3 regions of the Saccharopolyspora phatthalungensis genome follow, and region 1 is predicted to be linked to each of the others. Evidence: riboswitches for the same ligand, from Rfam matches in the RefSeq annotation. Region 1 holds a riboswitch; each other region holds the start of a gene.

Region 1 (10,505 bases):
CCGGAGGACGAGCGCGAGCGGGTTCGCGCCGCGACCGATCAGTTGCGACCACTGACCATCCAGGTCTTGGTCAACGGATTTCAGCGTGCCGTCAACGACGTGATCCGCGACCACGTCTGATTCGACCGGATCGAGTGAGCGAACGGCGCTCGATTCCAGCATTTGATGCTGGCCAACGAGGACCGCGATGAGGTTTCATCGCGTCGTGGCGCATGTCACTTCCAAGTACCCACTGAGGGGAGACCAGCTGCGATGAGCGCTTCGGAAGCCTGGGTCACCGCCGCGCTGGAAACGACCGTTCCGCAACTGTTCTCACGCAACGCCGCGGAGTTCCCGCAGCGTCCGGCGCTGACCGATGCCGGACGCGAACCGCGCACCTGGACCTGGGCCGAAGCGCAGCGCGAGGTTCACACGCTAGCCGCCGGGCTCGCGGCGCTCGGGCTGCAACGCGGCCAAACTATGTTGATCATGATGGCGAACCGTGCCGAACACTGGCTGATCGATGTCGCGGCCACCCATCTTGGCGCGGTGCCCAGCACCCTGTATCCCACGCTCAGCCAGGACCAGGTGCACTACATTGCCCAGCACAGCCGGGCCAGGGTGGTCGTGCTCGATGGGGCCGATCAACTTCGGCGCTTCTCCAAGGTCCTGCGCAACGCGTCCACCGTCGAACACATCGTGGTACTCGATGAGGCGGCGATGGTGGGCGCCGATCATCGGTTCCGGACCTGGGAACGCCTGCGGCTGCTGGGAGAGCAGCGTTTGCGGGACGATCCCGAGCTGGTGCGGCGAGCCTGGAGCGCCGTCACGCCCGAACACCCGGCCGCGATCCTCTACACCTCCGGCACCACCGGTGACCAAAAAGGCGTGGTGCTCACCCACCGCAACATCTGCTTCGCCGCCGCCGCGCAGCACCAGGTCACGCAGCCCGAACGGCACGCGCCGAGGCTGTGCTATCTGCCGCTGGCGCACATCGCGGAGCGGATGGTCGGTCTCTACACGGCGATCCACGACGTCGCCCACGTGCATTTCTGCGCCGATCAAGGACGAATTCTCGCAGCCCTGACCCGCGCCCGGCCGACGCAGTTCTTCGCTGTCCCGAGGACGTGGGAGAAGCTTGCCGCCGCGCTGCAGGAGGTCCCGACCGAACAAAACACCAGTCCACAAGGGCTGCGCGAGCTACGAGCACGCATCGGGCTGGACCGCGCCGTGTGGCCCTCCAGCGGCGCCGCCCCGATCGATAACTCCGTACTGGAGTTCTTCAGCACCGTCGGCGTGGACATCTTCGAACTCTGGGGTCTGACCGAAACCACCGGCTGCGTCACCACCAACCGTGCGGGTGCCCGCCGTCCGGGCACCGTCGGCCGGGCCGTGCCGGGCGTGGAGGTGTGCGTCGCGGCGGATGGGGAAGTGCTGGTGCGCGGGCCGCTGGTGTGCGCGGGTTACCTGCAACCGGACGGGGTGATCCGGCCGGCCGCCGATGCCGACGGGTGGCTGCACACCGGTGATGTCGGGGCACTTGACGACGGCTTCCTGACCATCACCGACCGCAAGAAGGAGCTGATCATCTCGGCCGAGGGCAAAAACATCGCGCCCGCCTCAGTGGAGAGAGCGCTCCGGGCCCATCCGTTGATCGGGCACGTGCTGGTGTTCGGCGACGGCCGCCCGTACCTCGTCGCGCTGCTGGTGCTCGACGAGGACACCGCGCCGCAATGGGCTCGCGAGCGGGGCATCACCTTCCTGGACCGCACCGAGCTGGCCGAGCACCCCGCCGTCCGATCCGAAGTGGAAGAGGCAGTACGGGCCGCGAACGACCGGCTGAACCCGTCCGCGCAGGTCAAACGCTACCGGATCCTCGACCAGCCCTGGGGCATCGAAGGCGGCGAACTGACGCCGACGTTGAAGCTCAAGCGCCGGGTAATCCACGAGAAGTACGCCGACATCATCGACCAACTCTACGGCGAGTGACCGCACGCAAGGTTGCCATGCTGACGGCTCAGGCCGTCGCGGGCTCGGTTTCGTCCGCGCGGGCCCAGCGGGTGGGTTCACCGGTGATGACCAGGCAGGTGACTGTGATCAACGCGCCGATCACCAGGTACGCCGCGATGGGCCAGGACTGCCCGCCCGAGAGGGTGAGCAGTGCTGTCGCCACTACCGGGGACAAGCCGCCGCCCAGAACAGAACCGCTCTGGTAGCCCAAGGACACCCCGGTGTAGCGGACCTTCGTGGCGAACAGTTCGGCGCAGAATGCCGCCATCGGCCCGAAAACCGCCGCCGAGCCGGCGTATCCCAGCGTCATCGCCAGCACGATCAGCGCCGGGCTCGCGGTGTCCAGCAGCCAGAACATCGGAAACGCGTACACCGCGAGGAAAATCCCGCCGCCCAGCATCACGCGGGGGCGGCCGAGCCGGTCCGAGAGGTGGGAGAACAGCAGGATCCCGGCGATCTGCGCGGCCGACCCGCAGAGGCTGCCGAGCAGCATGACGTCGCGGGTCACGCCGAGCTTCTCGGTGCCGTAGGTCAGCAGGAAGGTGGTCAGGATGAAGATGAACGTGTTGAACCCCAGGTTTACCCCGGCCGACAGCAGAATTTGCCGCCAAGAACGGGCGAACGCCTCGGCGACCGGCAGCCGGGCCCGCTCGCCGCGCTGCCGGATCTTCGTGAACTCGGGGCTTTCGGCCAGCCTCAGCCGCACGTACAGGCCCACCCCCACCAGCACCAGGCTCACCAGAAACGGCACCCGCCATCCCCAGGTGAGGAACGCGTCGCCGGAGATCGCCGTGGCGCCGGCGAACGCTCCGGTGGCCAGGAACAGGCCGCTCGGCGATCCCAGGAAGGTCCACCCGCCGTACCACCCGTGCCGGTGCGGCGGCGCGTGTTCGACGGCCATCAGCACCGCGCCCCCCTGCTCGCCGCCGAGGAAGAAGCCCTGCACCAGCCGCAGCACCACGAGCATTACCGGTGCCCAGACGCCGACCTCCTGGTAGGTGGGCAGCAGTCCGATCGCCGCAGTGCACACGCCGGTCACGCTCAGCGTGATGACCAGTATCAGCTTGCGGCCGACCACGTCACCGAAATGCCCGATCACGCCGGCCCCCATCGGCCGCGCCAGGAACCCGGCGCCGAACGTGGCGAACGCCAGCAACTCCCCCACCCACGGGCCATCGGCGGGGAAGAACAACTTTTTGAACACCACGGCCGCAGCGGTGCCGTAGATCAGAAAGTCGTAAAGCTCGATGGTGTTGCCCACCGCGCTGGCGAACGCCGCCTTGCGCACCGTGGCGCTGTCCGGCCCCGTGGGTACCGTCGCCATCAGGCCTCCTTGCTGTTGCGGACACACTGCCCGAATTGTGTTGTGGATCACAACGCCGAATCGGGGAGAGCCGCAAGCAGTCCGCCCGACGTCGCGTGGTCCCGGACAACAACGCCAATGATCGACGATCGGTTCACCACCTTATCGAGCAGCTCACCGCTTATGGGCGACTTCCGGCCCAGCCGGGCTGCACCATGTTGTGACACGTCGTGATTGAAACCGGTTCGGGCGAAACACTTTTCAGCGATCTACGGGACGAAGGTGCGGCGATTGACGCGGCTGCGGCGATAAAGGAAAGCGAATCGTCTGCTCAACCATCCAGGAGGATTGACGAGATGGCTGCACAACAGCTGATCGGCCGAACGCTCCTTGCCGCCGCAACTCTGGTCGGCACCGCTCTGGCACCGGCGCTCGCCCACGCGCAACCCGCGTCGGCAACGACCGGCACCATGATGAACCTCTCGGTCCGGGGCGAACTGCGCGGTGATGGCACCCGCACCGCCTTCTTGACCTGCGAACCGACGGGCGGCTCGCACCCGTTCGCAACCGACGCCTGCCAAGAGCTCAGCAACGTGAAGGGCGACTTCAACCAGCTCAGTGGCGGTCACTCCATATGTCAACTGGACCACCGGCCGGTGACACTGATCGCGACAGGTAACTGGCGCGGTCAACCGGTCACCTTCGAGAAGACCTACTCCAACGAATGCGTGGCCAAGGCGGCGACCGGGAAGGTGTTCTCCTTCTGACAGCACCGGCGGGCCCCGTTCGTGCGGGGCCCGCCACCGGCCGTGACCCGCGAGGACCGCTCTCGTTCCACCATCCGGGAGCGTTACCGTGAACTCATGGCGACCGACCCAGAAGACTGCGATTCGCGCTGGCCACGACGGTTGTACCGGGACGGCTCCGAGCCCGATCCCCGATTCACCCTCGCCAACGAACGCACCTTCCTGGCCTGGATCCGCACCGCACTCGCCCTGATGGCGGGCGGTGTGGGCATCGAGGCCCTGAACGCGGTCACCGACCGACCGAGTCCATTCCGGACCGCGTTGGCGATCTTACTGCTACTCGCCGGGGTGCTTAGCAGCGCAACGGCTTTCACGCGGTGGATGGTCACAGAACGAGCCCTGCGGCGCGGACGGCCGCTGCCCGCGCCACGGCTGGCACCGGTGCTCGGCTACGGGCTCGGTGCGGTCGGCGTCGCCGCCTGCGTCCTGCTGTTCGTGACGGGACTCTGACGTGGAGCGCCCCACTGGCCCCTGGGATCCCGGGCTGCAGGTCGAGCGCACCACCCTGGCCTGGCTGCGCACCACGCTTGCCTTCGTCGCCGGCATGCTGGTGCTGCTGCGGCTAATCGGACACGAAAGCACGATCGCGGCCGCGGCCTGCGGTGTGCTCACGCTGCCGCTCGGGATCACCATCAGCTGGCTTGTCTGGCGCCGACACCTCCGCAACGAACGCAGGCTGCACGCGGAGACCCCGCTGCCAGGCGGCGCGCTGCCCGCCGCGGTGGCCGCCCTTTCGGTGCTGGCCGGCTGCTCTGGCCTGATCTACGTGCTGTTCGCTTGAATCAGGCCACCCGCAGTTCGATCTCGACATTGCCGCGAATCGCGTTCGAGTACGGGCAGACCTCGTCAGCTGCGGCGGCGAGTTCCTGCGCCTGCTCGCGCGGCACGCCGGGGAGGTCGACTACCAGAGCAACGCTGAGGCCGAATCCGCCGCCGTTGCGCCCGATGCCGACCTGGGCCGTGACCGACGAATCGGCGATATCGGCCTTGGCTCGGCGCGCCACCAGTTGCAGCGCACTGTGGAAGCACGCCGCGTACCCGGCGGCGAAGAGCTGCTCGGGGTTGGTCGCGGCGCCACCGGCGCCACCCAGTTCCTTAGGCACCGCGAGGTCGAGGTCGATAACCCCGTCCGAGGAACGAGTCCGCCCGTCCCGACCGGCACCGGTCGCCGTCGCTTCTGCCGTGTAGAGCACTGTCATCGTCCTACCTCCTGCTTGCCTTCCGCCTCTCGCTGTGCCGCATCCAGCGCGACCGTCAGGCGCTCCAATGTGGACCGCAACTGGGCCAGTTCGTCGACCTCCAGCCCGGTCCCGGACACCATCCGGTCGGGGATGCGCTGAGCCCGCTCCCGCAGCTCCGAGCCGTCCGTTGTCAATGCCACGGCCACAGACCTCTCGTCCGTAGCGCTGCGTTGCCGCGTGATCAAACCGCGTGCCTCTAGCCGCTTCAGCAAGGGCGACAACGTGCCGGAATCCAGCCGCAGCGCGGCGCCGAGCTCTTTCACCGTGACCAACCCGCGCTCCCACAGCACCAACATCACCAGGTACTGCGGATACGTCAGGCCGAGCTCGGCCAGCAACGGCCGGTACAGGCCGGTGAACGCCCGCGAAGCGCTGTAAAGCGCAAAGCACACCTGCCGATCCAAGGTCAACTGCGAGTCAGCCACACGAACAAGATAGCGCAAAACTAAATTGCACACAACCAAATTGTGCCCTCCCGATTGACAGCATGGGAACTTTCCTGTCAACCAGCACCGAGTTGGTGCCCGGCGAACGAGCAAGAAAACCTTCCTGCCAAACCCAGCCCACGACCCCGGGGACGCTGGGAGGAAGGGAACCTTTCTGTCACACCGTCCGCGAGCCGAGTACGCGGGTCGGGTACGGATCTTCAGGTGGGCGTCGGCTTCCGGGTTTTCAGATACGCCCTGCACTCCGAGAAACGGATCTCGAGGAACAAACTCACCGGGGCCAAGGCCGGGGGCGCAAGAACGTTCCCCGCGCCGCAGGAGTGCTGGGCGCGACCGGTGACAGGAAAGTTCCCATGCTCACCGGTCGCGCGGCGTGGTCAGCATTCGATGACGTTGACGGCCAGACCGCCGCGTGCCGTCTCCTTGTACTTGACCTTCATGTCCCGGCCGGTCTCCCGCATCGTCTTGATCACCTTGTCCAGCGAGACGAAATGGGTGCCGTCGCCGCGCAGTGCCATCCGCGCCGCCGTGATCGCCTTCACAGACGCGACCGCGTTGCGCTCGATGCACGGGATCTGCACCAGACCACCGATCGGGTCGCAGGTGAGCCCGAGATTGTGCTCCATCGCGATCTCCGCGGCGTTCTCCACCTGGCTCGGGGTTCCGCCGAGCACCTCGGCGAGCCCCGCGGCGGCCATTGAGCACGCGGATCCGACCTCGCCCTGACAGCCAACCTCGGCCCCAGAGATCGACGCGTTCTCCTTGAACAGCACACCGACCGCGCCCGCCGCGAGCAGGAACCGCACTACACCGGCGTCGTCAGCGCCGGGCACGAACCGCATGTAGTAGTGCAGTACCGCGGGCACGATCCCCGCCGCCCCGTTCGTCGGCGCGGTCACCACCCGCCCACCGGCCGCGTTCTCCTCGTTCACTGCGAGTGCGAAGAGCGTGACCCACTCCAACGGGTCGTCCCGATCGGTGAGCGAAGCGGCCAGTTCCGCCGCCCGACGCCGTACCTTGAGCCCGCCGGGCAGTTCGCCGGACTTGCGGCATCCGTTATCCACGCATTCCCGCATGACCTGCCAAATGCCTAGCAGCTCCTTGTGCACGGCGTCTTCGTCGCGCCACGACAGCTCGTTCGCCAACATGACACCACTGATCGGCAGCCCTGACTCGGCGGTTCGGGTCAGCAGTTCAGCACCGGTGCGGAACGGGTAGCGCACCGCGGTCTCGTCCGGTTTGATCCGATCGGCTCCGCTGGCTCCCTCGTCGACGACGAAGCCGCCGCCCACCGAATAGAACACCGCACTTTCCAGCGGGGCATCGTCGGTGCCGGTCGCGGTGAACCGCATCCCGTTGGGGTGCAACGGCAGGGACTTGCGCCGATGCATCACCAGGTCGCGGTCCACGGTGAACCGGATCTCCTGCACCCCGTCGAGGCGCAGCCGCCCGGTCTGCTTGATCTCCACCACACGGTCCTCGACGGCCGCCGGGTCGACGGTCTCGGGACTGTGCCCCTCCAGACCAAGCAACACCGCTTTCGGGCTGCCGTGCCCGTGCCCGGTCGCCCCGAGCGAACCGAACAGTTCCGCCTTGATCCTCTTGACCTGCGGCAACCGGCCCGCGCTGTGCAGGCGTTGCGCGAACAGCTTCGCTGCGCGCATCGGGCCGACGGTGTGCGAACTGGACGGCCCGATGCCCACCGAGAACAGGTCGAAGACACTGATCGCCATTGATCGCCTCCTGCCTCGCCTGCCCCCGCTACTCCGCGACCAGGTCCGCGTACTGCTCGGCGGTGAGCAGCGAACCGGTTGCGGTGGCGCGCACTTCGAGCAGCCAGCCCTCGCCGAACGGGTCGGCGTTGACCAGCGCCGGGTCGTCCACGACGGACTCGTTGATGGCCACGACCTCGCCCGTCACCGGCGCGAACAGGTCGCTGACGGATTTGGTGGACTCGAGTTCGCCGCAGGCCTGGCCGGCTTCGATCTGCTTGCCGGCCTCGGGCAGTTGCACATAGACAATGTCGCCGAGCGCTTGCGCGGCGTGTTGCGTGATGCCGATCCGGACCAGCTCGTCGCGGTCCTCAAGCCACTCGTGCTCTTCGGTGTAACGCAGGTGGGCAGGCAGAGACATCTCGGGAGGCTCCATCGCTGTCGGGGCACGGGCATGCCAGTTGCTGGGCCTCCCCCTCTGTTGCGGAACCTGAGAGCTTCGCCGTGGCTGTCGCGGCTTGCACCGTGGGTGGAGCGTCAACGAGGACGCACGCTTTCCAGAGTTGCCTCGCCCGAACGGTCATGGATGCCTGAGAGTTTGTGGGGAGTCTTGCTCCTTCGGCGCCCTGGCGGCTCGGCGCGAGCTCGCAGGGTCTCTCCCGCACGGGGTCAACGGCCGGTATGCGATTGTCGATGTGCTCAGCAACGATAAACGGGCCAGCCCTGGTGTCAATGCCCTCCCCCTTCGACCCGTGGCGGCCCCCGATATCAGGAGGCCGGGGATGCTGGAGATCCGGGCGCTGGTCGAGCGGGTCGGGCCGACGCTGCTGCGCGCCGTGATCGTCCCGGACCCGACCGTCTGCGTAGGGGATGTCGTCATCGCCGAGCCCGATCAGCCGCCGACTGCGGCGGGCGGTGATCTCGTCCTTGGTGTGGCCGTCACGGGTCGCGAGAAAGCGGTGGAGCTGACGCGGGTTTGCGGTACGCAGGGCGCCGCAGCGGTGCTGCTGAAACCGCCGATCGCCGCGGATGACGCCGTGGCCACCGCAGCCGAGCGGGCCGGGGTGGCCCTGGTCGAGGTTCGGCCCGGTACCGCTTGGGCGCAGTTGGTTTGGTTGATACGTGCCGCGCTGGCCGGAACGGGCATCGAAGAAGACACGCGCAGCAGCGGGGTGGGCGATTTGTTCCGGCTCGCCGATGCGGTGGCCGACGTGGTGGATGCGCCGGTCACGATCGAGGATGCGCATTCGCAGGTCCTGGCGTATTCGGCCCGGCAAGACCTCACCGATTCGGCGCGGGTGTCGACGATCATGGGTCGCAAGCAGCCCGACGATGTGCTCGCCAAGTTCCGGGCGCGCGGCACGTTCCGGCAGATCAGCAAGGGCAGTTCGGCGATCTTCGTGCCCGCCCAGCAGGACGGTACGTTGCCGCGGCTTGTGGTGCCGATCCGGATGGGCGGCGAACTGCTCGGCTCGATGTGGGCCGTGGTGCCCGGTGAGGTCTCGGAAGAACGCTCCACCGCCTTCGCCGATACCGCGCCGCTGGTCGCACTGCAATTGCTGCGGTGGCGGGCCGTGGCAGACGCGGAGCGACGACGATCCGCCGAGCAGGTCCGAGTGCTGCTGGAGGGCGGTGAAGGATGGCGGGCTGCCGCCAACGAGTTAGCGGTGCCCAGCGAGACCCATCGGGTCGTGGCCATTGAAATGCCGTCGTCCGCAGGCCCAGCGGAGGGGCATCGGCTGGCGATGTGGGAATGGATCACACGTGGGATCGGACGGCGCCCGTTGGTCACCGAGATCGGCACCATGCTTTACGCACTCGTGCCCGACCGGGCCCGCACCGGCGGGTGGCCGGATCTGCGGCAAGCGCTCATATCCCACGACGTGTCGCCACGCCCGCTGATCGCGGTAGGCACCGCGGTAGCGGTCGCTGAACTGCCGCAATCCCGATCGCAGGCCGAGGAGCTGATCAGTCTGCTGCGCACCGGCCAGTTGCAGGATCGGGTGGCGGTGTACGAGGACAACTGGCACCTGCTGGTGCTCAGCCGGATGGCCGGGGCGGCGACTGATGCCGGCATCGGCACCCTCGGGCCGGTGCCGATGCTGCGCGAACACGACCGCATGCAGGGCACGGAGTACCTGGCCACCCTGCACGCTTGGCTGCGCCATCCCGGCGATCCACGACAGGCGAGCCGGGAGTTGCGCGTGCATCCGAACACCTTCCGGTACCGGATGAAGCGGCTCGCCCAACACGTCGACATCGACCTCGAAGACCCCGATGTCCGCTCAGCACTGCTCGTACAACTGCTGGCCGACCGCTGGGCGCAGCACGGCTGAGAGCAAGGGAACCTTTCTGTCACTCCCACCGCGATGAGCCGCGCGACAGCGGATCAGCTGAAGGGAACCTTCCTGTCACCGCGGATGCGCGGACACGCCCCAGAGCAAGGGAACCTTTCTGTCACCGCCGGGCAAGGACACTCCTCGGTGCGGCGTGGAAGGGAACCTTCCTCTCACGTTTTGCGGGGCGGGTTCCTGCCGTCGCGGGGGCGGCCGAGGTGCATGGGAGGAAGGGAACCTTCCTGTCAGACCGCACCTCCGATGCGCGTTTCGCCTCGCATTTTTGCCTCGATTCGCCTCGTCAGAGGGCATTGTGCTGCGAGCACAATGCGGCCGGGGCAATCTCATTCGGCGGGAATGATGCGCCTTTGGCAGTGGCGGCGGATCGTTATGCGCAACAGGAACGAAAGGACATGCCACCGTGAAGATCGCAGTGCCGCGCGAGATCAAGAACAACGAATACCGGGTCGCGATCACACCCGCTGGTGTGCATGAGCTGGCCTCCCGTGGACACGAGGTTTTCGTCGAAACGAACGCCGGCGCGGGATCTTCGATCCCTGACGAGGACTACCTCGCGGCTGGCGCGAAGGTGCTGCCCACCGCCGAGGAGGTGTGGGCGGAGGGCCAGCTGGTCCTCAAGGTCAAGGAACCGATCGCCGAGGAATACCCGCG
Region 2 (10,505 bases), 2.9 Mb from region 1:
GACAGAGCGTATTCGGACGCCCACAATCGAGCCGAGGTCGAAGATCGGGCTAACGCCGGCACGCATCGCGCCGACAAACGAATCGGAGGTGCTACGAACGATGAGCACGGAACCGGCCCTGCATACCCAGGCAACCGCCGCCCAGGCTGCCGCCCCCGAGGCTTCCGCCGCCCGGGTCGAATCCCGCGACGGCTCCTCGGCCGCCGAACTGCCAACCGCGCCATGCAGCGTGGTGTGGAGCGGCGGCCATTCGTATGTGCTTGAGGGTTCCGCCGGGGCCCGCTGGGCGGGCGTCGACGACCGCGGTCGGGCCAGGTTCCTCACCGATGCCGACCTCCTCCGCCGCGGCTGGAGCCGCACGCGTGCCTAGCTCGCAACCGGCGGCCCAGGCGGGCTCCCGCTACGCAGCGTGACCCGATCGACCTGCTCCGCGGCACCCGGCCGCCCAGTGTGTTGTGCGATGAATGTGAGACCCTGATCCAGTAGGGACGCACAGGTTGCGCCCGAAAACGGGGCAAGACGCTCAACCACTCAGGGGAGGCTCGTGGTGCAGGATGCTGAGCGCACCACGGACGACACCACGAGCGGGAGCCGCGGGATGAATCCCGGCCCGGCGGGCGAGGACCCCTCGGCAGGGCGCCCCGATCCCGGCATGGCCCGGATCCGGGAGGCCGCCGCCGGCGTGTGGGCGGATCCTTGGTGGACACTGCCGAACCTGCTTAGCGTGATCCGGCTGGCCGGCGTTCCGGTGTTCCTCTGGCTGTTGCTCGGCCCGAAGGCCGATCTGCTCGCCCTGCTGGTCCTTGTGATCAGCGGCTTGACCGACTGGCTGGACGGCAAGCTCGCCCGCTGGCTCAACCAGTACAGCCGCATCGGCGAACTGCTCGACCCCGCCGCTGACCGCCTCTACATCGTCGCGACCCTGGTCGCCTTCGTGCTGCGCGACGTGGTGCCCTGGTGGGTCGCCGCCGCGCTCATCATCCGCGACGTGGTGCTGACGCTGTGCCTGCCGGTGCTGCGCTGGCACGGCTACGAACCGCCGGACGTGCACTACCTCGGCAAGGCCGCGACCTTCTGCCTGATGTACGCGTTCCCGCTGTTGCTGCTGGTGCAGGAGGACTTCCCGCTGTCCGATGTGGCGCGTCCGATCGCCTACGCCCTGACTTGCTGGGGCGGCGCGCTCTACCTGTGGGCGGGCATCCTCTACCTCGGACAGGTCGTGGCGGCGGTCCACCAGGCACGCTCCAAGTCGGTTTAGCCGAACCGTTGCGGGGTCGCCTTGCGGCCCGCGCGGCATGGTGAATACGCTCGCCGGACCGATCACGCGAACCACCGTGGCCGGTGATCCACAGCACCAGCGGACCAGGAAGGCGGGACCAGGTGACGGCCCCGGACGAGATCAAATACACCGAAGAACACGAGTGGGTTCGGCGCACCGCCGAGGACCGGGTGCGCATCGGGATCACCGACTACGCCCAGCAGCAACTGGGCGACGTGGTGTTCGTTCAGTTGCCGGAGCTTGGTCGGCAGGTCGCCGCCGGTGACCCGATGGGCGAGGTGGAATCGACCAAGAGCGTCTCGGAGATCTACGCCCCGGTGACCGGCGAGGTGGTGGCCCGCAACGAGCAGTTGGAGGACGAGCCCGAGCTGGTCAACTCGGCGCCGCTGGATGACGGCTGGATGGTCGAGCTCAGGCTCGCCGACCCAGCCCAGCTGACGGGCCTGCTCGACGCCGAGGGCTACCGGAAGCTAACCGACCAGGCATGATCGTCGGCCCGTCGGGGCGAGGGAGAAAGATGTCGGGAGTCGCGCGCCCCGTGCCTGTCCCAGCACGGTACGTTGGGCACATACTTGGCACGATCTATCCGCGTAGAGGAGAGCTCAGGTGAGCCAAAACAGCGGCTTCGGCGACGTTCCGCCGGAGCAGTCACCGGAGACCACCTCGGTCTTCAGGCCCTTCCTCTCGGAGCCGGAAAGCACCGAGAGTGCGTCCCCGGAGCCCGCCGCCGCATCCGGGGTCGATGCGCTACCCGCAGGGTCCGCCCTGCTGGTGGTCAAGCGCGGCCCGAACGCGGGATCGCGATTCCTGCTGGACCGGGAGACCACCAGCGCGGGGCGGCACCCGGACAGCGATATCTTCCTCGACGACGTCACGGTTTCCCGTCGGCACGCCGAGTTCCGGCGCGAGGGCAACGACTTCGTGGTCGTCGACGTCGGCAGCCTCAACGGCACCTACGTCAACCGGGAACCGGTGGACACCTCGGTACTGGCCAACGGTGACGAGGTGCAAATCGGGAAGTTTCGACTGGTGTTCCTGACCGGCCCGATCGATGGGGGGCCAGGCGCCCGCTGAGGGCTTCGGAAACGATTTTTCGATCTGCCAGCGGGGCGACGCCGAGGCGGCGTCGCCCCGCTGGCGCGTCAAGGTACTGCGCAGCCGAGATCAACTGCGTCCTCGCGCGGGGAATTTCCCAACGTCGCAACCGGTTTCTCCGTCCCAGTGCCTTCCTCCGCACCGGTTTCACCGGCCGGTGGGCGGTGTATCGTGCTGGGTAATGCTCGATGAGGAGCTCAGCCAGCGGTTCGGGCCAGATGCACCCGGCAGGAAGGCCGCGAATTCGGTGGTCGACCAGACCGCTATCAGGGATGGGCGTGTCCGCCGTATCGCGGGTAGCGTCGGAGGCGTCGGTGCGCGATCCTCGACGGGGATGTCACGCTTCGGCGCGCTGGAGGAGGCGATGTGACGATGAGCAGCGAGATGCGCGTCGTCGGCGTGCGAGTTGAACTACCAGCAAACCAGCCGATTCTGCTGTTGCGCGAGGCGCACGGCGAGCGTTACCTGCCGATCTGGATCGGCTCGGTCGAGGCGACCGCCATCGCACTGGAGCAACAGGGCGTGCGGCCGCAAAGACCCCTGACTCACGACCTGCTGAAGGACGTTATCGGCGCCCTGGGGCGCGACCTGGAACAGGTGCGGATCACCGATCTGCAGGACGGCACCTTCTTCGCCGAGCTGGTGTTCGACGGGGATGTGCGGGTCTCGGCGCGGCCGAGCGATTCGGTGGCGCTGGCGCTGCGCATCGGGGTACCGATCCACGCCGATGAATCGGTGCTGGACGAAGCGGGGCTGGTCATCCCGGACGAGCAGGAAGACGAGGTGGAGAAGTTCCGCGAGTTCCTGGACTCCGTATCGCCGGAGGACTTCCGCGGCGCCGACACCTGATCCTGCCGATCCGCCCGACGAGACATCCCGGCCCCCGCTTGCGCCCGCAGGCGGGGGCCGGGTCGTCCGGGTGTCCGCGCGTCGCGTTGACCTCCCCGCGGGCCGGGCATACCGTCAAGTTACGCGAATTGCTCCGGTGTGATTCGGCCGCTGGGCGGTGTTCGCGGCCTTGGATCGTGATGATTCGGGCGCTGGTGATCGTCGTCGTCGGCTTGGTGCCGGACGAGGGGAGGCAGGCGTGGTCGAGGAAGCACCCAACCGGGATGCTGCCGCGGAGCAGGGCGAGCTGTTCCCCGACGCCTCGCTACCAGATGAGCTGGTCGGCTACCGGGGCCCGGCCGCCTGCCAGATCGCCGGCATCACCTACCGCCAATTGGACTACTGGGCGCGCACCAAGCTGGTCGGCCCGTCCATCCGCAGCGCCGCCGGTTCCGGCTCGCAGCGGCTGTACTCGTTCAAGGACATCCTGGTGCTCAAGGTGGTCAAGCGCCTGCTGGACACCGGGGTGTCGCTGCACAACATCCGGGTCGCGGTGGAGCACCTGCGCAACCGAGGCGTGCAGGACCTGGCGCGGCTCACGCTGTTCAGCGACGGGACGACGGTCTACGAGTGCACCTCTGCCGAGGAGGTGGTCGACCTGTTGCAGGGTGGCCAAGGGGTGTTCGGTATCGCCGTCAGCGGCGCGATGCGCGAGATCAGCGGCACGATCCACGACTTCCCGGCCGAACGGGCCGATGGCGGCGAACTGGCACCGGCGGTCGACGACGAGTTGTCCCGTCGGCGGCGGGACCGACAGGCCGAAACCGGCTGATCCCGGCCCGGTGCCCGACCGGGCGGTGTGCGGCGGGTGACATCGCGGGTCCTATGTGGCCGGCTGATCGGGTAAGCTGCCGCTTACATCGCCGACCCCGTGCGGGAGAGTCCGGCCCCGGCTTCGGCCGCGGTCGGCGCCGAAGGAGCAAGCCTCCCCGTCAACCTCTCAGGCCACCTGGACCGCACGGGCGAGATACCTCTGGAAAGAGGGCGCACCACGGCCGTGGTGCATCCCGCCGACGGTGCAAGCCCGGGCTCCGGGTGAAGCTCTCAGGCGTTCGCTTCGCGGACAGTGACAGAGGGGGAGAGCAGAGCAGCCGCGGCTGCACTGCCGCCCTTTGTTCGCCGCGATGATTGAGGTTTGGCGATGACCGACGTGACCCACGACCGCATCCCACTGGCCGCCCTGGAGCACGGTACGCCGTTCGCCGACCGGCACGTCGGGCCGATGCCGGCCGAGCTGGCCCACATGCTCGACGTGATCGGCGTCGGCTCGTTGGAGGAGCTGGGACAGAGCGCCGTGCCGGACACCATCCGGGAAGGCGACCTGCAACTCGCGCTGCCCGAGCCGGCCACCGAAGCGGAGGCGCTGGCCGAACTGCGCGCGCTGGCGCGCCGCTGCCACCCGCACACCGAGATGATCGGGCTGGGCTACCACGGCACGATCACGCCGCCGGTGATCCGGCGCAACGTGCTGGAGAGCCCCGCCTGGTACACCGCGTACACCCCATACCAGCCGGAGATCTCGCAGGGCCGGCTCGAAGCGCTGCTGAACTTCCAGACGATGGTGGCCGACCTGACCGGGGCACCGGTGGCGAACGCGTCGATGCTCGACGAGTCCACCGCCGCGGCCGAAGGCATGACGCTGGCGCGCCGGGCGGGCCGGTCGAAGTCGCCCCGGTTCGTGGTGGACGCCGACACGCTGCCGCAGACCATCGCGGTGATCGAGACCCGCGCGGAGCCGTTGGGCATCGAGGTCGTCGTCGCCGATCTGTCTCCAGGCGCGCAGGCGCTGCCGGAGGGCGAGTTCTTCGGCGCGCTGGTGTCCTACCCGGGCGCCTCCGGTGCGGTGCGCGACCAGGAGGAAATCATCGCCGAGGCACACCGGCGCGGCGCGAAGGTCGTCGTCGCGGCCGACCTGCTCGCGCTGACGCTGCTGCGTTCGCCCGGCGAGATCGGTGCGGACGTGGTGGTCGGCAGCACGCAGCGCTTCGGCGTGCCGATCGGCTTCGGTGGTCCGCACGCCGGGTTCATGGCCGTGGCCAAGGGACTTGAGCGGCAACTCCCGGGCCGGTTGGTCGGGGTGAGCGTGGATGCCGACGGCAACCAGGCCTACCGGTTGGCGCTGCAGACCCGCGAACAGCACATCCGCCGCGAGAAGGCCACCAGCAACATCTGCACCGCGCAGGTGCTGCTGGCCGTCGTGGCGTCGATGTACGCGGTGTACCACGGCCCGGCCGGGCTTCGGTCGATCGCGACCCGCGCGCACCGGATGGCGGCAGTGCTCGCCGAGCAGTTGCGCCGCGGCGGGATCGAGGTGCTGCACCGGGAGTTCTTCGACACCGTCGTCGCGAAGGTGCCGGGCAAGGCCGATGACGTCGTCGCCTCGGCCCGCCGGGGCGGCATCAACCTCCGCCGGGTGGACGCCGACCATGTCGGCATCAGCTGCGACGAGACCACCACGCGGGCGCACCTGGCGACCGTGTGGCAGGCATTCGGCATCGCGAGCGTCGACATCGACGAGCTCGACGCCGAGACCCCGGACGCGCTGCCGAAGGCGCTGTCCCGCACCTCGGAATACCTCACCCACCCGGTGTTCCACACCCACCGCTCCGAGACCTCGCTGCTGCGCTACCTGCGGCAACTGTCCGACAAGGACATCGCGCTGGACCGCAGCATGATCCCGCTGGGCTCGTGCACGATGAAGCTCAACGCGACGGCCGAGATGGAGCCGATCACCTGGCCCGAGTTCGGTTCGCTGCACCCGTTCGCGCCCGCCCAGGACGCCGAAGGGCTGCTGTCGATCGTCAAGGACCTGGAGACCTGGCTTGCCGAGGTCACCGGCTACGACGCCGTGAGCCTGCAGCCCAACGCTGGCAGCCAGGGCGAATTCGCCGGCCTGCTGGCGATCCAGGCCTACCACCACAGCCGGGGTGCCGCCGACCGGGACGTGTGCCTGATCCCGGCGAGCGCGCACGGCACCAACGCCGCCAGTGCGGTGATGGCCGGGATGCGGGTGGTCGTGGTGCGCTGCGACGACGCCGGCAACATCGACATGACACACCTGCGCGAGGTGGTCACCGAACACGCCGACGACCTCGCCGCGATCATGATCACCTACCCGTCCACGCACGGCGTGTACGAGGACACCGTGCGCGAGGTGTGCGGCCTCGTGCACGATGCGGGCGGCCAGGTCTACGTCGACGGCGCGAACCTCAACGCCCTGATCGGCCTGGCCCGGATGGGCAAGTTCGGTTCCGACGTCTCGCACCTGAACCTGCACAAGACGTTCTGCATCCCGCACGGCGGCGGCGGTCCGGGTGTCGGTCCGATCGGCGTGCGCGAGCACCTGGCGCCGTTCCTGCCGAACCACCCGATGCAGCCGGCGGCCGGACCGGCCACCGGCGTCGGTCCGATCAGCGCCGCCCCGTGGGGCAGCGCCTCGATCCTGCCGATCTCCTGGGCGTACGTGCGGATGATGGGCGCCGACGGTCTGCGCCGCGCGACGCTGACCGCGGTGGCCGCCGCCAACTACGTCGCCCGCCGCCTCAACAGCTACTTCCCGGTGCTCTACGCCGGCAAGGGCGGCTTCGTGGCGCACGAGTGCATCCTCGATCTGCGGCAGATCAGCAAGACCAGCGGCATCACCGTCGACGACGTCGCCAAGCGGCTGGCCGACTACGGCATCCACGCGCCGACGATGTCGTTCCCGGTGGCCGGCACCCTGATGGTCGAGCCGACGGAGAGCGAGAACCTGGCGGAGCTGGACCGCTTCTGCGAGGCGATGATCGCCATCCGGGCCGAGATCGACAAGGTCGTCGCCGGGCAGTGGCCGGCCGACGACAACCCGCTCGTGCACGCCCCGCACACGGCGGCCTCGCTGGCCAAGGACTGGGACCACGCTTACTCCCGTGCGGAAGCGGCCTACCCGTTGGGCACCGATGTGGTGAAGGTGTGGCCGCCGGTGCGGCGCATCGACGGTGCGCGTGGCGACCGCAATTTGGTCTGCTCCTGCCCGCCGCTGGACGCCTACCAGGTGTGACCGCCCGCAGCGCCCCCGGCCCTTAGTTGCGGCTGGGGGCGTTGTGGTGCTCGGGGCAGATGCGACACGCCGATCAGGTTTCGGTTTGCGCCCGGGCTGGACCGGATGACACGGTGGCCCCTTCATCTGAAAAGCTCCGAGAGGGAGTGGAGCACATGCTCACGATCAGTGAGAGCGCCGTGGAGGTCATCAAGCTTGTCCTCGTCGGCGGCGACTCTCCGGAAGGTTCGGGCCTGCGCATTGCGCCGGCCGACGAAGGGCTGCAGGCGTCGATCACCGACCAGCCACAGGAGGGCGACGAGGTGATCGAGGAATCCGGCGTTCGGGTGTTTCTCGAACCGCAGGTCGCGACGCTGCTCGGCGACAAGGTGCTGGACGCCGAACGGGACGCCAACGGAGAGCTGGCGCTGGCCGTCCGCGACTAATCGAACGACTTGAACCGTCGGCCCGGGAATTTTGTCCGGGCCGACGGTTTTTTCTCGCCGAACTGCGATCTAGACCTCCTGCCAACTACTGGTGATAACGGCATTGCGGCAACTACCCTCGATGCGCAGCTGTTCCGGCCAGGAGGGGGAACGCGACGTGCCGACCACCACGCTCGCCATGCACATGAGTGACGGGCTGCTCAGCGCACCGACGGCGCTGCTCTTCGCGGTCGTGGCGATCGCCGGGCTGGCCGTCGCGCTGGCCAACGCGCGGGCCGACCTCGATGACCGAACGGCGCCGATGGCAGGGCTCGTTGCCGCGTTCGTCTTCGCCGTTCAGATGATCAACTTTCCGGTACTGCCCGGTGTCAGCGGCCACCTGCTCGGCGGGGCGCTGGCGGCGATCCTGGCCGGGCCGTGGGTCGGCGCTCTGTGCGTGGCGATCGTGCTGGTCGTGCAGGCGCTGCTGTTCGCCGACGGCGGGCTGACCATGCTCGGCGCGAACATCACCAACATGGCGCTGATCGGCACCGCCATCGGCTACCTGGTGGCGCTCGCGTTACGCCGTTACGCATCGCGCAGCCGGGCCGGGCTGCTGGTGACGGCCTTCGTCGCGGCCTGGGTGAACACCGTGGCCGCCTCCTGCGGCTTCGTCCTCGAATACGCCATCGGCGGTGCCGCGGGCTACGGCACCGGCACCGCCGCGCTCGCGGTCGTCGGGGTGCACTGCCTGATCGGCATCGGCGAGGGCGTGATCACAGCTGTCACAGTGGGTGCCGTCGCCGCCGCCCGACCAGACCTGATCCACCTGCTGCGCACCGGGAAGCAAGCTAAGGAGGCCGTTCGATGAGCGTCCCGCGTCGGCGTTTCCTGCTGGTGTTCGGGCTGTTCGTCCTCGTCATCGCGGGCGGAGTGGCCTATTTCGCGGATTCCGCCCCGGATGGCCTGGACTCGGTGACCCAGCGCGGTTGCACCGTGGTCCAGACAGCGCAGGGCGAGCGGTTGGAAGGCCACTGCATCGCGCAGAACGTCACGAAACACGTGTTTTCCGGGGGGCCGCTGGCCGACTACACCGTCGGCGGCGATGACCGCTGGACCGGTCTGGCCGGCGTTATCGGGGCGGCCGTCACGCTTGGGGCCGCCGGCGGCTTGTTCTGGGGCCTGCGCCGCCGGACCGGAGGCGAGTAACGGTGGGCGCCGGTCACGCCAGTGCGCTGCACCTGCCCGGTGATTCGGTATTGCACCGCCTGCCGCCCGAGGTCAAGATCGTGGCCGCTTTCCTGCTGGTGCTGTGCGTGGTCGCGACGCCGCGCGAGGTCTTCTGGGCGTTCGCCGGGTATGCCGTCCTGCTGATCGGGTTGGCGCTGGTGGCCCGGATTCCGCCGCGCTGGCTGACCAGCCGGCTGCTGATCGAGGTGCCGTTCGTGGTGCTCGCGCTGGTGCTGCCGTTCACCGCGGGCGGCGCGACCACCGAGGTAGCGGGGCTGGCGCTGTCCACCGAGGGGCTGCTGGCGGGCTGGAACATCCTGGTCAAGGGCACGCTCGGCCTGGCCGCGTCGCTGCTGCTGGCAGCCACGACCGCGCCCCGGGAGATCGTGGTCGGCTTGCAGCGCCTGCGGGCGCCGCGGCTGCTGATCACGATCATCACGCTAATGTTGCGCTACGCGGAGGTGATCGTCGACGAGGCCAAGCGGATGCGGATCGCGCGCATCTGCCGAGGCCACGATCCGCGGTTCCTGTGGCAGGTCGGCGCGACCGCACGCGGGATCGGAACCCTGTTCATCCGGTCCTACGAGCGTGGCGAACGCGTGCACCTGGCGATGGTCTCGCGGGGTTGGAGCGGTGCGATGCCCGAACTCGGCGAGTCGCGCCGAACGTCCTCGGCGGCATGGTGGCTGGGCATGGCCCCGCCTGCGGTCGCAGCAGTCGTCCTGGGAGTGGCCTTGTGGACTGTCTGAGCGAACCACTGCCCGAGCGCACCGCCGCGCCGGAGTCGGTCCCGGCGCTGGCGGCGTTCGGGCTGGCCTTCCGCTACCCGGACGGCCATCGCGCGCTGGCCGGCGTCGACCTGCGTGTCGAACGCGGCGAGCGGGTGGCGGTGCTCGGCCCCAACGGCGCGGGGAAGACCACCATGACGTTGCACCTCAACGGCGTGCTGCGAGCCGAGTCGGGGCGCATCGAGGTGGGCGGGCTGCCGGTGGATTCGCGGAATCTGAAGGAGATCCGCCGCCGCGTCGGGTTGGTGTTCCAGGACCCCGACGACCAGTTGTTCATGCCGACGGTCCGCGAGGACGTCGCGTTCGGCCCGGCGAACTTCGGGGTGCGTGGTGCGGAGTTGGAAGAACGCGTCCAGTCGGCGCTCGACGCGGTGGGCATGGCCGAGCATGCGCACCGCTCGCCGCTGCATCTCTCCGGTGGCCAGCGCAAACGGGTCGCGCTGGCCGCGGTGCTCGCCTGCCGACCGGAGTTGCTGGTGCTGGACGAGCCGTCGTCGAACCTCGAACCGGTGGCGCGGCGCGAACTCGCCGAGGTGCTGCTGGCGTGGGGCGGCACGATGCTGATGGTCACCCACGATCTTCCGTACGCGTTGCAACTGTGCCCGCGCAGCGTGCTGATCGACAACGGCACGGTGGTCGCCGACGGCCCCACCGCAGAGTTGCTGGCCGATGCCGAGCTACTCGCCGCGCACCGCCTCGAACTCCCTTTCGGCTTCCGGGTTCCTTGACCCGTCGCGGCGTGCGAGCGATTCCCTTGTCGCTGCGAGGCACCGGGGAGAGAGAAA
Region 3 (10,505 bases), 600 kb from region 1:
TTGCCGCCCTTGCCGAAGAACTTGTTCTTGACCTGGTCGATCTTCTCCTTGTTCTTCGGGCCGGAGGCGTACTTCTTGGCCTGGTCGATCACCTTGCGGCCCTGCGGGCTGTTGGCGAAGTCGGCGACCTTCTTGAACAGAGACATCGTCGCTCCCGGCGGATCGGAGTCACGGCTGTCACCAGGCTACCGACAAAACGGGCACGAATCAGCCGAGCACTCCGCAAGCTCACTCCGTCCGCTTCGGTCTCCGCGCTTCGGCGTCACTCGTCGACCCCTTCCGGCGGAGGCACCGGGCCATAGTCACCCTCTATCGGCCCACTTAGGCGCTTGACCAGTTCGGGATCGGTGTAGACGAGTGCTGTCGCCTTCCATTCATGCACGGTCTGGCTGAGCGGAGCCCAGCTTCCGAGTTCCGCGGACGCGCGGAAGGTTTGCGCGAAATCCAGGGCGAATTCGGAGCGTTCACCGGATGGCAGCAGGGCCACCCAGGGGAACTCCTCGGAGAGCATGTCGATCAGCTCGTCCGGCGACAAGTGTTTGAACGCGGCGCGAACCGCGCGCGCCGCCGTCGCGGCACCTTCCGAAGCGCCGACGGTCCGGTCCTCGCGGGTGAGGATGAGCGGCGCACCGTCCCGACGGCGGATCCGCACATCGCCTTGATCGACTAATTCGGCGACTCCCTTAGGGTCGCGCTGCACTTCGCTCCACTGCACCTCACGCATGACCCCATTCTGAACTTTTTCAGAACTTCGCCGCAAGTCGGTTCGAGATCACTCGCCCGTCCGGTTGACTGGGTCACGTTCGGTTCGTAGCGTCCTGTTCGCACAATCGAATACCGCGCCGATGACGTCGTGCGGGAGAGACTCCGACTCCTCCGGGGGCGGAGCGCCGAAGGAGCAATACTCCCCAGCAAACTCTCAGGCACCGGCACCGCACGGCACCAGGCGACACGGAGAAAAGCAGAAGCGCACGCTTCTCGCCCACGGTGCAAACCACCCCCTGGAGGGTGGTGAAACTCTCAGGCCAATGACTCCGGGGAGACCGCCCGACCAGCGCAAGCCCGCGCAGGCCGGGGTCGAGGCGCCCCCGATAAGGTTGGGCGCAGTGAGCTGACCGGCCCTCGACTGCCGACCGGCGCCCACCAGGAGGAGTCTCACCCATGTCGTCGCCACGACAGACGCCCTTGCACCACGTGCACGAAGCCCTCGGGGCGACGTTCACCGAATTCGCCGGCTGGCGGATGCCCTTGCGCTACTCCGGTGACACCGCCGAGCACAACGCGGTGCGCAACGGCGCCGGCCTGTTCGACCTGACCCACATGGGTGAGATCCGGATCAGCGGGCCGCAGGCCGCCGAGGCGATGGATTACGCACTGGTCGCGAACGCGTCCGCGATCAAGCCCGGCCGCGCCCGCTACACGATGATGTGCAACGCCGCCGGGGGCGTGCTCGACGACCTGATCGTCTACCGGCTCGGCGAGCAGGAGTTCCTGGTGGTGGCCAACGCGGCGAACGCCGCCGTGGTCTCCGCCGAACTGGCCGAGCGGGTCAGCGGCTTCGACGCCGAGCACCACGACGTCTCCGCCGACTACGCGCTGATCGCGGTGCAGGGCCCCAACGCGGTCGCCATCCTCGCGCCGCTGACTGACACCGACCTCGCCGAGGTCAAGTACTACGCGGGCTACCGCAGCCAGGTCGCGGGCAAGGACGTGCTGCTGGCGCGCACCGGTTACACCGGCGAGGACGGCTTCGAGCTGTTCACCGCGCCCGGCGACGCCGAGGCGGTCTGGCAGGCCCTGACCGAGTCCGGCGCGCCGCACGGCCTGCGGCCCGCCGGGTTGTCCTGCCGCGACACGCTGCGGCTGGAGGCGGGCATGCCGCTGTACGGCAACGAGCTCTCCGCCGACCTGACGCCGTTCCACGCCAACCTCGGCCGGGTAGTCAAACTCGACAAGCCCGGCGACTTCGTCGGCAAGGCCGCGCTGGCCGGCGCCGCCGAGAAGCCCACCGAACGCACGCTGGTCGGGCTGAGCACTCAGCAGCGCCGAGCGCCCCGGCACGGTTACCGCGTGCTGGACGCCGAGGGCGCCGAGATCGGCGTCGTGACCAGCGGCGCCCCGTCCCCGACCCTCGGCCATCCGATCGGGATGGCCTACGTCGACCGAGACCACAGCGAACCCGGCACCCAATTGCAGGTCGACATCCGCGGCACGAACGTCGCGGTGCGGGTCGTCGAGCTGCCGTTCTACCGCCGCAATGCCTGACGAGATCGAACCAGGAGGCAACACCATGTCGACACCGGACCTGTTCAACGACCAGCTGGCCGCGGTGGATCCCGAGGTGGCGGCGGCGGTCGGCGCCGAACTCAACCGCCAGCAGACCACGCTGGAGATGATCGCGTCGGAGAACTTCGCACCGCAGGCCGTCCTGGAGGCGCAGGGCTCGGTGCTGACCAACAAGTACGCCGAGGGCTACCCGGGCCGCCGCTACTACGGCGGCTGCGAGCACGTCGATGTCGTCGAGCAGCTGGCCATCGACCGGGTCAAGGAGCTCTTCGGCGCCTCCTTCGCCAACGTCCAGCCGCACTCCGGCGCACAGGCCAACGCGGCGGCGATGTTCGCGCTGCTCAAGCCCGGCGACACCATCATGGGCCTGGACCTGGCGCACGGCGGCCACCTCACCCACGGCATGCGGATCAACTTCTCCGGCAAGCTCTACAACGTGGTGCCCTACCACGTGCGGGCGGACGACCACCGCGTCGACATGGAGGAGGTCGCCCGGCTGGCGCGGGAGACCAAGCCGCAGCTGATCATCGCGGGGTGGTCGGCGTACCCGCGGCAACTGGACTTCAAGCGGTTCCGGGAGATCGCCGACGAGGTGGGCGCCTACCTGATGGTCGACATGGCGCACTTCGCCGGGCTGGTCGCCGCCGGGCTGCACCCCAACCCGGTGCCGCACGCCCACGTCGTCACCACCACCACCCACAAGACCCTCGGCGGCCCGCGCGGTGGCGTGATCCTGTCCTCGGACAAGGAGTTCGCCAAGAAGTTCAATTCCGCGGTGTTCCCGGGGCAGCAGGGCGGGCCGCTGGAGCACGTGATCGCCGGCAAGGCGGTGTCGTTCAAGGTCGCCGCCTCGCCGGAGTTCGCCGACCGGCAGCGCCGCACCGTGGAGGGCGCTCAGATCCTGGCCGAACGGCTGCTGGCCGCCGACGCCAGCAAGGCCGGGGTGCAGCTGGTCTCCGGCGGCACCGATGTGCACCTGGTGCTGGTGGACCTGCGCGACTCCGAACTGGACGGCAAGCAGGCCGAGGACCGGTTGCACGAGATCGGCATCACGGTCAACCGCAACGCGGTGCCCAACGACCCCAGGCCGCCGATGGTGACCTCCGGGCTGCGGATCGGCACCCCGGCGCTGGCCACCCGCGGCTTCGGCAAGGAGGACTTCACCGACGTCGCCGACATCATCGCCGAGGCGCTCAAGCCCGGCTTCGACGAGACCACCAGCGCCAAGCTGCGTGCCCGCGTCGAAGCACTCGCCGCGAAACACCCGCTGTACCCCAACCTCTGAAGTGAGGACTTGTCCCGACAAAGCACGGATGTGGATCTTGTAGGGCGGGGGCGTTGTCGCCCCATCGCGGGTCGGCGAGGCTCTTGGCATGACGATCTCGCTGGACGAGCTGGTCGCGAAGGCACTCGACCGGAGTGCGCCGACCCGCGATGAGGCACTCGCCCTGCTCACCGAAGACCTCGACGTGCTGGACGTGGTGGCCGCCGCCGGGCGAGTGCGTCGGCACTTCTTCGGCCGTCGCGTGAAGCTCAACACGATCATCAACCTGAAAAGCGGGCTGTGCCCCGAGGACTGCAACTACTGCTCGCAGCGGCTGGGGTCTTCCTCGGACATCTTGAAATATTCGTGGATCAAGCCCGATGAGGCCGCCGAGGCCGCCGACCGGGCGGCGCAGGCCGGTGCGAAGCGGATCTGCCTGGTGGCCAGCGGTCGCGGACCCGGGCAGCGCGACATCGGCCGGGTCGCCGAGATGATCGAGGCGATCAAGACTCGGCAACCGGACGTGGAGATCTGCGCCTGCCTGGGTCTGCTCGGGGAAGGCCAGGCCGACCGGCTGCGCCAGGCCGGGGTGCACGCCTACAGCCACAACCTCAACACCAATGAGGCCCGCTACGCCGACATCTGCTCGACGCACACCTTCGCCGACCGGGTCGACACCGTGCGGCAGGCGACCGGCGCGGGCCTCTCCCCCTGCTCCGGGGCGATCTTCGGCATGGGCGAGTCCGATGCGGACATCGTGGACATGGCCTTCGAGCTGCGCCAACTAGACCCGGACTCGGTGCCGATCAACTTCCTCATCCCGATGGAGGGCACCCCGTTGGGCACCGACTGGCACCTCACCCCGATCCGCTGCCTGCGGATCCTGGCGCTGTTCCGGTTCTTCTTCCCGGACGTCGAGGTCCGCCTGGCCGGTGGCCGCGAGATCCACCTGCGCGGCATGCAACCCCTGGCGCTGCAAGTCGCGAACTCGATCTTCCTGGGCGACTACCTGACCAGCGAGGGACAGTCCGGTGTGGACGATCGGGACATGATCGCCGACGCGGGGTTCATCGTCGAAGGCACCGACGAGCAGACCCTTCCGGCGGCCCGCCACGACCTAGTCGCGATCCGCCGCCGCGGCGTCGGCACCGACCAACCGGCCAACGCTTGACTCAGGGCTCCAACTGGGCACGCAGCCAGTCGTGGAACTCGCCGATGTGGTGTTCGGAGGGCACCAGCACGCCGCCGTCGGCGTAGGCGCGGGAACTCATCGCCGGTTGACAGCGTTCGCAGGCGTCGAAGTCCTGCTGGTTGACCCGGTGGAACAGCTCGACCGAATGCGACACGTCGTGCCCCGCTTCCACGACCTCTGGCGCGTAGAGCCAGTCGCACTCGACGATCGTGCGGTCGGCGGCCAGCGGGAACATCCGGTGCACGATCACGTGGTCCGGCACCAGGTTCAGGAACACCTGGGGCCGGACAGTGATCGCGTAGTACCGGCGGTCGTGCTCGTCGCCAACGCCTTCCAGCCGCCCGAACCCGCCGCTGCCGTCCACCGTGAACCCGTCGACGTCCTCGCCGAACTCGGCGCCGTGGCCGACGTAGTACTGGGCGGCGTAGCCGTCGGCGAATTCCGGCAGGACCTCGGTGAGTTCCGGATGGATCGTGGCGCAGTGGTAGCACTCCATGAAGTTCTCGATGATCAGCTTCCAGTTGGCCCGCACGTCATAGCTGATCCGGCGGCCCAGGGCGAGCCCGTCCACGCCGTAGCCGCCGATCACGTCGTCGCCGCCGAGCCGTCCGGAGACGGCCGCGATCACGGTGTCGTCGAAGGACGGCGGCTCGTCGGCCAGGCACACCCACGCGTAGCCGAGCCATTCCCGTAGGGCGACGGGGATCAGCCCGTATTTCGTCCGGTCGACGTCCGGCATCGAAGTGAGGTTCGGTGCCGCGATCAGCTTGCCGTCGGTACCGTAAGTCCAGGCGTGGTAAGGGCATTGGAACGCGCGCTTGACCTGCCCGGTGTCCGCTACGCACAGCCGCGCGCCGCGGTGCCGGCAGATGTTCAGGAACGCTCGCAGGCCGCCGTCGCGTCCCCTGGCGATCAGCACGCTCTCCCGCCCCACCTGGACGGTCCGGAACTGCCCGGCCTCGGCCAGGTCGGCGGTGCGCACGGCGCAGAACCACATCGCGCCGAAGATCCGGTCCTGTTCCAGGGAGAACAGCTCGGGATCGGTGTAGTAATGACCGGGCAACGTCGAGATCAGGCTGGACGCCTGGTCCGTGGTCGTCATGGTGTCCCTTTCAACTGCGCAAACGCTTCATCTCGGGGTCGAACAGCGGCTCCTCGGCGACCACCGCGGGCACCTTCTCGCCGAAGTACTCGATCTCCACGGGGGTGCCGGGCACTGCGTGCGAAGAGGGCAACCAGGCGTACGCGATGCTTTCGCCGATGCTGTAGCCGTATGCCGCGCTGGTGACGTAACCGACCGGTGCCCCGCCCGCGTGCACGGGTTCGGATCCCATGACCACGGACGTCCGGTCCTTGATCAACAGTGGGCTCAGCTTGCGCCGGGCCTCCCGCCCCTCCAGCGCCGCCCGGCCCAGGAAGTCCTTGTCCATCCGGACCGCGAAGCCGACACCGGCCTCGAACGGATCGTGCTCGGTGGTCATGTCCGCGCCCCACGACCGATAGCCTTTCTCCAGCCGCAGGCTGTTGAAGGCGCTCCGACCGGCGGCGATGACGCCGTGCTCCTGCCCGGCGTCCCACAGCACGTCCCACAGCTTGCGCCCCTGGTCTGCCTCGGCGTAGAGCTCCCAGCCAAGTTCGCCCACATAGGACAGTCGCATCGCGGTCACCGGGACGCCGCCGATGAACGCGGCCTTGTTCCGGAAGAAGCGGAAGCCTTCGTGGGAGAAGTCGGTGCTGGTCAGGGACTGCACGAGCGCACGCGCCAGCGGGCCCCAGACACCGACGCAGCAGGTTGCGCCGGTGATGTCCCGGACCTGGACGCGGCCGTCTTCGGGCAGCTGCCGCCGCATCCAGTCCAGGTCGAGGTTCCCGTTGGCGCCGACCTGGAAGCGCTGCTCGGACAATCGCGCCACGGTCAGATCGCTGCGCACGCCACCGGCGGCGTTCAGCGACAGCGTGTAGGTGACCGAACCGGGTTTCTTCGCGAGCTGGTTGGTGGTCAGCCACTGCAGGAATTCCAGCGCGCCGGGCCCGGTGACTTCCAGCCGTTTGAGCGGGGTCATGTCGAACAGCGCGACCCGCTTGCGGGTGACCAGCGCTTCGGCCCCGGCGATCGGCGACCAGAACCGCGAGGCCCAGGCACCGCGGGCGGGCACTTCCTCGACCTCCGGCAGCCCGGCGTTGGCCGCGTACCAGTGCGGGCGCTCCCAACCCGCGGCTTCGAGGAATTCCGCGCCGAGTTCTTGCTGCTGCTCGTAGAACGGGCTCGTCCGCATCGGCCGCGGCTCCTGCCCGGGTTCGAGCGGGTGCAGGATGTCGTAGACCTCGATGAAGCTTCGGCTGCTGCGCGCATGCACGTACTCGGGGCTGCGCTGGGCGGACTCGAACCGGTTGAGATCGCACGAATGCAGGGACTCTTCCGGCTGCCCGTCGACGAGCCACTGCGCCATCGCCCGAGCCACCCCGGCCGAGTGCGTGATCCACACGGCCTCGGCAACCCAGAATCCGCGCAGGTCGGGATGTTCGCCGAGCAGCGGCATCCCGTCCGAGGTGAAGGAGAACAGCCCGTTGATTCCTTCGACGACCTCGGTTTGGGCGAGTGCCGGCAGCAGCGAAACGGCTTCCTCCCACCCCGGCCGGAAGTCTTCGGCGGTGAACGGCTCGATCGACGGCATCACCGAGGTCTGTCCCGGGGCGCGGATCTCGGCGGGGTCCACCGTCATTGGTCGGTGCCCGTAGTAACCGATGCCGATGCGGTCGACGTGTTCCCGGAAGTACAGGTCGCCGTCCTGGTGTCGCAGGATCGGCAGTCCGGCCTCGGCGCGCTCATCGTTGCGCCCGGCGATGTCGGCCAGCGTCCCGGTCTTGGCGTACTGGTGCGCCATCGGCACCAGCGGTATGTCCAGGTCCACCAGCGCACCGATGCGCGGCCCCCACATGCCGACGCAGGAGATGACGATGTCGGCGGGGAACCGGTCCTGCTCGGTCACGACCGCGGACACTCGCCCGTCGCCGCGCGCGATGGAGACAACGCGCTGCCCGGGCAGGAACCGCGCGCCCCGCGCCATCGCGCGCCGCGCCTGCGCCTCGGCGGCGCGCACCGGCTTGGCCAGCCCATCGGTAGGAATGTGCAGCCCCCCGTGGATTCGCGCGACATCCACCAGCGGGTGCATTTCGACGCACTCGGCGGGGCCGAGCAGGTGGCTTTCGACGCCCCACGAGGTGAGCCAACCGTGCCGCCGCTTGACCTCGTCCCACCGCGCCGCCGAACCGGCCACCTCAAGCCCGCCAAGCTGGCGGAAACACCACTCGCCGTCGAGGTCGAGGTTGCGGTACTTGGCCGCGGTGTAAGCCGCGAACCGGGTCATGGTCTTGCACGGGTTGGCCTGGAAAACCAGGCCCGGCGCGTGGGAGGTGGAGCCGCCGGTGGCGAACAGCGGCCCCTGTTCGAGGACGGTGACGTCGGTCCAGCCGCGTTCGGTGAGCTCGTCGGCGAGAGCACAGCCGACGATTCCGGCTCCGATGACGACCACGCGGGGTTGGTTGCCCATGAGGCCTCCTGGGTGGGTGCGTCGACGCCGGCAGCACGAGGACACCGGCTCCAGAAGCAGCAGGGGGATGTTGCGCGATGCGCGCCAAGTTTCGTTACGAGCAACACGGTCGCCGGAAGCCCCCGGGCCCGTCAAGAGCGCGCGGCCGGATTTTTGGCCGTGTAACACGGATGGACGCCTCGGCGGCGTGTCCGTGCCAACACGCGGCTAACGCTGAAGGGTGTGTCGCGCGAAACATCAAAAAAGTACCGCGATCCTCTTGACGCGCCCGGGACCCGAGCCGCACATTGTTGCGCATTGCACTCCGTGTTCTGGATAGCGCAACGGAGGTCCTTGATGTTTCAAGCCTGCCCCCTGTCCGAATTGCCGCCCGGCGAGTCCGTTCGCATCGAGGCGCATGTCCCCATAGCGGTGTTCAACGTGGATGGCGATCTCTACGCCATCGACGACACCTGCAGCCATCAGGACGCTTCGCTGTCCGAGGGCTGGGTGGAGGACTGCCGGGTGGAGTGCCCGCTGCACGCGGCGGCATTCGACCTGCGCACGGGCCTACCGTGCGGGCTGCCGGCGAAGCGTCCGGTGCAGACCTACCCGGTCGCGGTCGCGGACGGGATGATCTACGTCGAGACCGAAGCGCAGGAAGTCGCATGAGGGCGGTCGCGATCGTCGGCGCGTCGCTGGCCGGCTGGCGAGCGGCGCAAGAGCTGCGCGCGCAGGGTTTCGAAGGCCGGATCGAGCTGATCGGCGAAGAAACCCACCGCCCTTACGACCGACCGCCGCTGTCGAAGGATTTCTTGTCCGGCGGCCTCGGCGCGAAAGACCTTGCACTGGCTGAGGAAACCGATCTCGCGGAGGTAGCCGCGACTTGGCGCCTGGGCCGACGAGCGGTCGCACTGGCGCCAAGCGACGGTGTGATCGAACTTGACGACAGCACGCGTTGCCAGGCCGACGGCGTGGTGATCGCGACCGGCGCGACCCCGAAGACGCTGCCAGCCATCCCGCCGGGGGTACACACCCTGCGCACGCTCGACGACGCGCTGGCGTTGCGCGACGATCTGCGCCCGGGAGCGAAGGCGGTGATCGTCGGCGCCGGTTTCGTCGGCGCCGAGGTCGCATCGACGTGCCGGAACCTCGGCCTCGACGTCACCGTGGTGGAGGCGCTGGAAGTGCCGCTCGCGCCCGTCGTCGGCCCCAAGCTCGGCGCGGTGTGCGCGGCCCTGCACGCGGACCACGGCGTGCGGCTGCTCTGCGGAACGGGGGTTGAGCGACTGCACGGAGAACAGCGGGTCACGGCGGTGGAGCTGACCGACGGCACCGTCCTGCCGGCCGACGTGGTGGTGGTCGGCATCGGCGCGCGCCCGAACACCGACTGGCTGCACGGCTCGGGCCTGACGGTGTCGAACGGCGTGCAGTGCGACGCCGGGGGCGTCACCGACCTGCCGAACGTGGTAGCCGTGGGGGACGTGGCCAGCTACCGCACCCCTAACGGAGCTCAGCGGTTCGAGCACTGGACGACGGCGATGGAACAACCGGCGACGGCGGTCCGCAACCTCCTCGCCGGACGCACAACGGCGAACTTCACGTCGGTGCCGTACTTCTGGTCGGAGCAGTACGGAGTCCGAATTCAGTTCGCCGGACACGCGCGCCCGACCGACCGGATCGCGATCGTCGACGGAGCCCCGGACGATCGCCGCTTCGTAGCGACGTTCCACCGCGAGGACGAGACCACCGGTGTCCTGGCGATGAACAACCCCAAGCTGTTCACCAAGCATCGCAGACAACTGATCGCAAAGCCCACGGCACCGGTCAGCTGACCGCCGCCTCGGGACGCGAGCGGCGCGTTTCGCCCGCCGGGTCCCGCTGGGAGGGGATAAGGTCCCGGAGGTGTTCGCGATGCTGGGCGGGCAGCGCCTTGCCACCTGGTCGCGGTCTTCGGTCGATGTCCACGGTGGACGGTGGGATGAAGACGGGTCTGCCCTCGCGCATCTGGATCTCCCACCGCTGACTGTGCACGGTCCGGTGATGGGAGCCGCACAGCATTGTCATGTTGGCCAGTTCGGTGGGGCCACCATCGATCCAGCTCACGACGTGATGCGCGTCGGGGGTCCCCGGCGGCCGGTCGCAGCCGGGAAACGAACAGACGCCGTCGCGTTGGAGTAGCGCGGCGCGCAGGTGTGCGGGTGCGGTTCGCCTGGCCCGGCCGAGGTCCAGG

The links. Region 1 has a riboswitch for glycine ahead of gcvH (glycine cleavage system protein GcvH). Riboswitches for the same ligand answer to the same signal wherever they lie in the genome.
Region 2: another riboswitch for glycine. It lies ahead of gcvP (aminomethyl-transferring glycine dehydrogenase); the one in region 1 lies ahead of gcvH (glycine cleavage system protein GcvH).
Region 3: another riboswitch for glycine. It lies ahead of gcvT (glycine cleavage system aminomethyltransferase GcvT); the one in region 1 lies ahead of gcvH (glycine cleavage system protein GcvH).

The regions. Positions count from the first base shown of each region.
Region 1 covers NZ_JACHIW010000001.1:2,957,008-2,967,512, reverse strand. Annotated here, with positions in the region: gene BJ970_RS13705 (MerR family transcriptional regulator) at 1-120, shown strand, start outside; gene BJ970_RS13700 (AMP-dependent synthetase/ligase) at 253-1,968, shown strand; gene BJ970_RS13695 (MFS transporter) at 1,997-3,313, opposite strand; gene BJ970_RS39445 (SSI family serine proteinase inhibitor) at 3,523-4,059, shown strand; gene BJ970_RS13685 (YidH family protein) at 4,156-4,548, shown strand; gene BJ970_RS13680 (YidH family protein) at 4,550-4,879, shown strand; gene BJ970_RS13675 (organic hydroperoxide resistance protein) at 4,881-5,297, opposite strand; gene BJ970_RS13670 (MarR family winged helix-turn-helix transcriptional regulator) at 5,294-5,764, opposite strand; gene BJ970_RS13665 (L-serine ammonia-lyase) at 6,163-7,518, opposite strand; gene gcvH (glycine cleavage system protein GcvH) at 7,547-7,918, opposite strand; glycine riboswitch at 7,966-8,064, opposite strand; glycine riboswitch at 8,065-8,169, opposite strand; gene BJ970_RS13655 (PucR family transcriptional regulator) at 8,280-9,833, shown strand; gene ald (alanine dehydrogenase) at 10,255-10,505, shown strand, end outside.
Region 2 covers NZ_JACHIW010000001.1:5,830,062-5,840,566, forward strand. Annotated here, with positions in the region: gene BJ970_RS26600 (hypothetical protein) at 101-370, shown strand; gene clsA (cardiolipin synthase ClsA) at 653-1,258, shown strand; gene gcvH (glycine cleavage system protein GcvH) at 1,381-1,767, shown strand; gene garA (glycogen accumulation regulator GarA) at 1,886-2,353, shown strand; gene BJ970_RS26625 (bifunctional nuclease family protein) at 2,747-3,223, shown strand; gene BJ970_RS26630 (MerR family transcriptional regulator) at 3,462-4,034, shown strand; glycine riboswitch at 4,127-4,229, shown strand; gene gcvP (aminomethyl-transferring glycine dehydrogenase) at 4,404-7,298, shown strand; gene BJ970_RS26640 (HesB/YadR/YfhF-family protein) at 7,454-7,723, shown strand; gene BJ970_RS26645 (energy-coupling factor ABC transporter permease) at 7,845-8,573, shown strand; gene BJ970_RS26650 (PDGLE domain-containing protein) at 8,570-8,911, shown strand; gene cbiQ (cobalt ECF transporter T component CbiQ) at 8,914-9,681, shown strand; gene BJ970_RS26660 (energy-coupling factor ABC transporter ATP-binding protein) at 9,669-10,448, shown strand.
Region 3 covers NZ_JACHIW010000001.1:3,555,229-3,565,733, reverse strand. Annotated here, with positions in the region: gene BJ970_RS16485 (hypothetical protein) at 1-146, opposite strand, end outside; gene BJ970_RS16480 (hypothetical protein) at 263-724, opposite strand; glycine riboswitch at 847-945, shown strand; gene gcvT (glycine cleavage system aminomethyltransferase GcvT) at 1,162-2,265, shown strand; gene glyA (serine hydroxymethyltransferase) at 2,291-3,571, shown strand; gene bioB (biotin synthase BioB) at 3,660-4,721, shown strand; gene BJ970_RS16460 (aromatic ring-hydroxylating oxygenase subunit alpha) at 4,723-5,844, opposite strand; gene BJ970_RS16455 (GcvT family protein) at 5,855-8,293, opposite strand; gene BJ970_RS16450 (bifunctional 3-phenylpropionate/cinnamic acid dioxygenase ferredoxin subunit) at 8,630-8,944, shown strand; gene BJ970_RS16445 (NAD(P)/FAD-dependent oxidoreductase) at 8,941-10,107, shown strand; gene BJ970_RS16440 (HNH endonuclease signature motif containing protein) at 10,100-10,505, opposite strand, start outside.